One region of the Devosia sp. J20-27 genome, then DNA from elsewhere that is predicted to be linked to it. Evidence: predicted binding sites of a transcription regulator. Region 1 holds the regulator's gene; the other holds the start of a gene.
What was found. The regulator LexA, encoded in region 1, represses DNA repair genes until DNA is damaged. The targets are predictions, from matches to a motif close to TGTTCNNNNTGTGTTCNG.
Positions count from the first base shown of each region.

Region 2: a site for LexA is predicted at 1,411-1,428, ahead of AC0L4C_RS05340 (ImuA family protein). Genes of this name have one in related genera too.

Region 1 is NZ_CM147875.1:2,887,598-2,889,794, reverse strand. Features, by position in the region: gene AC0L4C_RS14280 (transglutaminase-like cysteine peptidase) at 1-177, opposite strand, end outside; gene AC0L4C_RS14275 (hypothetical protein) at 129-563, opposite strand; gene lexA (transcriptional repressor LexA) at 812-1,537, shown strand; gene AC0L4C_RS14265 (2-dehydro-3-deoxygalactonokinase) at 1,734-2,197, shown strand, end outside.
Region 2 is NZ_CM147875.1:1,088,701-1,090,897, reverse strand. Features, by position in the region: gene AC0L4C_RS05345 (Y-family DNA polymerase) at 1-607, opposite strand, end outside; gene AC0L4C_RS05340 (ImuA family protein) at 537-1,397, opposite strand; gene AC0L4C_RS05335 (FAD-binding and (Fe-S)-binding domain-containing protein) at 1,610-2,197, shown strand, end outside.

The sequences.
Region 1 (2,197 bases):
CAGTTGCATCTTGGCGATGGCAAAGTCCTCGCAGTCACCGGCGCCGCGCGCGGCGCTCTGCGCCAGCGTCTGCCAGGTGTCGCCCTTGTCCGAGCGATAGGCGATGGTGCGGTTGACTTCACGATTGATCAGCTTGAGGGCCTCGACCTGCGGCAGGCGCCGCGCCCGCTCGGCCACGGCCGCCAGTCTCGTCCGGCGGCGCTCTTGCAAAACCCGTTGGCGCAGAAATCGCTCGCCGAGACAGCTGCGGGCTTCACCTTGCCCCACTGGGCGAAGGCCGGCAGTTTCCCGATCGGCACGACCACCGACTTGAACACATTATAGTTCGGCGCCACCGTGCGCACCGGCGCCGTCACTTCCATGCGCGGCATCAGCGAGGCGGTGGCAAAGGCGTCATAGCTCGGCCGCAGCTTCAGCGAGGCAACATCGAACCGCAGTTCGTTGCTGGGCTCACTCGAGGGCAGACCCAGATCGAAACGGGCTTCTGCCGCCGGCATGCCCGATATCATGCCAGCCAGCAACGCCGCGGCAGCCAGGACAGATTTGTTTGTTGTTTTGAGCATTCTGCTCTCCCTGTTACGAGAGAGCCTAGTTTTGAAATTCTAAGACTATGCCAACTGGCATGCTCTATTTGGCATTACTTAAATCGATCAAAAGCAATCCATTAAGCTTGCCAAACCCTAAATCACGCTCGCGCCGGCTCGGCGAAGTCCCTGCATACCGAATATTTACCCCGGCTGTTGCAGAACAGAACTGGAACATCTATACATCGTTCAGCCTTTGTTCCGATTCTGCTCACGGGGCCTGCCAAATGTTGACACGCAAACAGCACGAACTGCTCATGTTCATTCATGAGCGCATGAAGGAGGCGGGTATTCCGCCCTCCTTCGATGAAATGAAGGACGCGCTCGATCTGCGCTCCAAGTCCGGCATCCACCGGCTGATCACGGCGCTGGAGGAGCGCGGCTTCATCCGGCGGCTGCCCAACCGGGCCCGGGCCCTCGAAGTGGTGCGCCTGCCCGACTCGATGAACCCCTCGCTTGGCGGCCGCAAGGCGCGCTTCGAGCCGAGCGTCATCGATGGCAGCCTGGGCCGTGTCTCGGCGCCACCGCCACGCGCCGCCACGGCCATCTCCACTGCCTCGGAGGCGGGCCGTCCGGTCACCATTCCGGTCATGGGCCGCATCGCTGCCGGTACGCCCATCGAAGCCATCCAGAGCCACAGCCACACCATCACCGTGCCGCCCGAGATGCTGGGCTCCGGCGAGCATTTCGCGCTCGAAGTGCGCGGCAACTCGATGGTCGAAGCCGGCATTTTCGATGGCGATACGGTGCTCATCCGCAAGCAGGACAACGCCTCGACCGGCGAGATCATCGTCGCCCTCGTCGACGACGAGGAGGCCACGCTCAAGCGCCTGCGTCGCAAGGGTAATTCCGTGGCGCTCGAGGCCGCCAACCCGGCCTACGAAACGCGCATCTTCCCACCCGACCGGGTCAAGGTACAGGGCCGCCTCGTCGGCCTGCTGCGCAAGTACTGAGCACGCAACTCTGACCCTCCCCGTGGGTCGTCTCTGGGCCGGTGGACAGCACCGGCCCTTTTTTTGTGCCCGCCACGTGCCGATCCGGGTCGGATAGTGCCCCGAACCGCAGAAATGACTGAACCACCTTCCGGAAATGCTGGAGCTTGGCCGCACAAAAGGCCAAACAGGGGGCAACCGACGGGAGGAGCAGGTTTTGGCAGGCACGGCAGACTGGATCGCAATCGACTGGGGCACGTCCAACCTGCGGCTATGGGGGATCGACGCCAGCGGCGACATCGCCTTTGCACGCAGCTCCGATCAGGGCATGGGCAAGCTGACGCCCGGGCAATATCCGGATGTGCTCGCCGCGCTGCTGGACGGCGCGATTGATCCAGGCACTGAAATCGATGCACTGATCTGCGGCATGGCTGGCGCTCGCCAGGGCTGGCTCGAGGCCCCCTATCTCGATGCCCCCGCCGATCTTTCCACTTTGGCCGCACGCGGCGTCACCCCCGATCTGCCCGGCAAGCTGCGCGCCACGATCCTCCCCGGTGTCTGCCTCAGGCGCGAAGGCGCCGAGGACGTCATGCGCGGCGAGGAGACGCAACTGCTCGGTCTCTCCGCCCTTCAGCCCGGTTTCGAGGGCCTCGTGGTCATGCCCGGCACCCATTCCAAGTG
Region 2 (2,197 bases), 1.8 Mb from region 1:
GTTTGAGGCCCATCTGGTTGAGCCCGACCACCTGCGCTTCATCCAGACGCAGCGCCGCCACCGGCAGCTGGGCCAGCGCCGCTTCCTCGGTCCCCTCCAAAACGATGACCCCCGGCCGGTAATGCGCCATCGCCCAGGCCGCACCGACGGTGGAGGCTATGGCGCCCTGCACCGCAAAGCCGAGCTTGCGCAGCCGCCCGGTCAGCCGGTCGAGCATCTGTGCTTCGCCACCGAAGAGATGCGTCACCCCGGCGATATCGAGCACCAGATCGCCATAGGGCGCCATCTCGGTCTGCACCGCCACGATCGGGCTGGCATTGGAGTGCCAGTCGGCAAATTCGGCAAACACCTGGCCGAGATAGCCGTGATCGATCTCCCGCATCTCCAGATCGGGCACCATGGCCCGCGCATCCGCCAGCGCCTGGTCGAACTTGAGCCCCTGTGCGGCGGCGACGCTGTCGATCGCCACCAGCCGCATGCCGCCCTTGATCCGCTCCCACAGCACCAGCGGCCGCTGCGAGGCCGCCAGCGCCGGATCAGCTCGCTTGAGACAGTCCGTCGCCCAGCGTGGCAGGTTGAGGGCGAGGTAGCGTCGGCCGGCCGTCAGCAGCGTGCCGGCCTGGACCCTGGGTGTGTCGCGGGGGGTGAGCGAGAACGAAGCCATCGTCCGTCCAATCCAGAAGGTAGTTTTCACCATCGGCCGAAGCCGGCTGTTCGGGGCGCAACCGTCCCTTTTCGAGGCGCGCCTGCCATCGCGGCGGCCCTGGCGCGCGAGCATCGAACGGCACGGCGCCGCTGGGCGCCGGGGTCACCCGCCAGCGGTATTTTGCGGCACTTGCCTCGCGCTCGCGCAGATAGCGCACCAGAAAGACCGAGGCCCCGCCGCTCGCTGCGCGCAGGCTGAGGCGACGCGATGCGGTGAAATCGAGCGCCTTGTGACGGCTGCCGATATCGGCAATCACCGCCGCCACCGAGCGGCAGGCAATCGCCTCCTCCATCGCCCACAGCAGTTCGATGATCGTCCTGGGCCGCGCCAGCACGACCCGCTCCGGATCGAGCCCGAAATGGCTGAGCCCGCTGCCATAGGCGACGCCCATTTCCTGCGCCTCCTCGGCCAGCTGCAGCACGATCAGCGCCGAACGCCGGTGGCTCAGCAGGCCGCGCGCCAGCCCCAGTGAAAACCCCAGCGCCGCACCGCTGTCGCGCTGTTCGTCGGCAAACACCTCGGTGAGCACGCCTGCCGGCAGCGGCAGGACGCCTTGCGCGGTTCCGGGCTGCGTCAGCGCCGTGCCGGCCAGCACCGGCCGCGTTTCAATCGCCGCAATCCGCAAGCGCAGCGCTTCCAGATCCGGATGGGTGGTTCGATGCGCGCCCTGCATGGGGAGGGCTCCCTTCATTCTCGTTACGCCAGAGAACAAATAGAGAACATCAGACTCGGTTGCAGAGTCAACGGGAGTCTTTGCCGATGGCGCGGAATCTGGTCCGGCGTCCCATCCGTCGCTTCAAGGAGGAACAGGTTCACATTTGCTCAGCCCGGGACTTTCAAAACCATCCCGAACTGTCTAGACTGGTATCTGGAATTCCAGTTTAGGGGATAGTCTTGAACCAGATGGCGCCGATTGCGGGAGACAAGAGCCAGGCCGGCAAGCGGGTCGCGGCACGCCTTGTGGGCGTGATCCGCAAGGACCGCATCATGACCGATCCGCTCATGACCTATGCCTATTCGGGCGACGCCAGCTCCTACCGGCTGGTCCCGGCCGTGGTGGTCATCGTCAATACCGAGGACGAAGTCCGCGCCGTCATGACTGCCGCGCGCGCCGAAAGCCTGCCTCTGACCTTCCGCGCCGCCGGCACCTCGCTGAGCGGCCAGGCCATTACCGAAGGCGTGCTCGCCGTGCTCGGCGATGGCTGGCGCAAGATGAGCATTTTCGACAATGGCGACCGCATCACCCTCGGCCCGGCCATCATCGTCGCCAATGCCAACAAGGCGCTGAAACCCTTCAACCGCAAGCTCGGTCCCGATCCGGCCAGCCAGGCCACCTGCAAGATCGGCGGCGTGGTCAACAACAACTCGTCCGGCATGTGCTGCGGCGTCGCCTACAATACCTACCACACCATGCGCCGCCTGCGCGTCATGCTGACCGACGGCACGGTGCTCGATTCGGGCGATCCCGAGTCGGTTGCCGCCTTCCGCCAG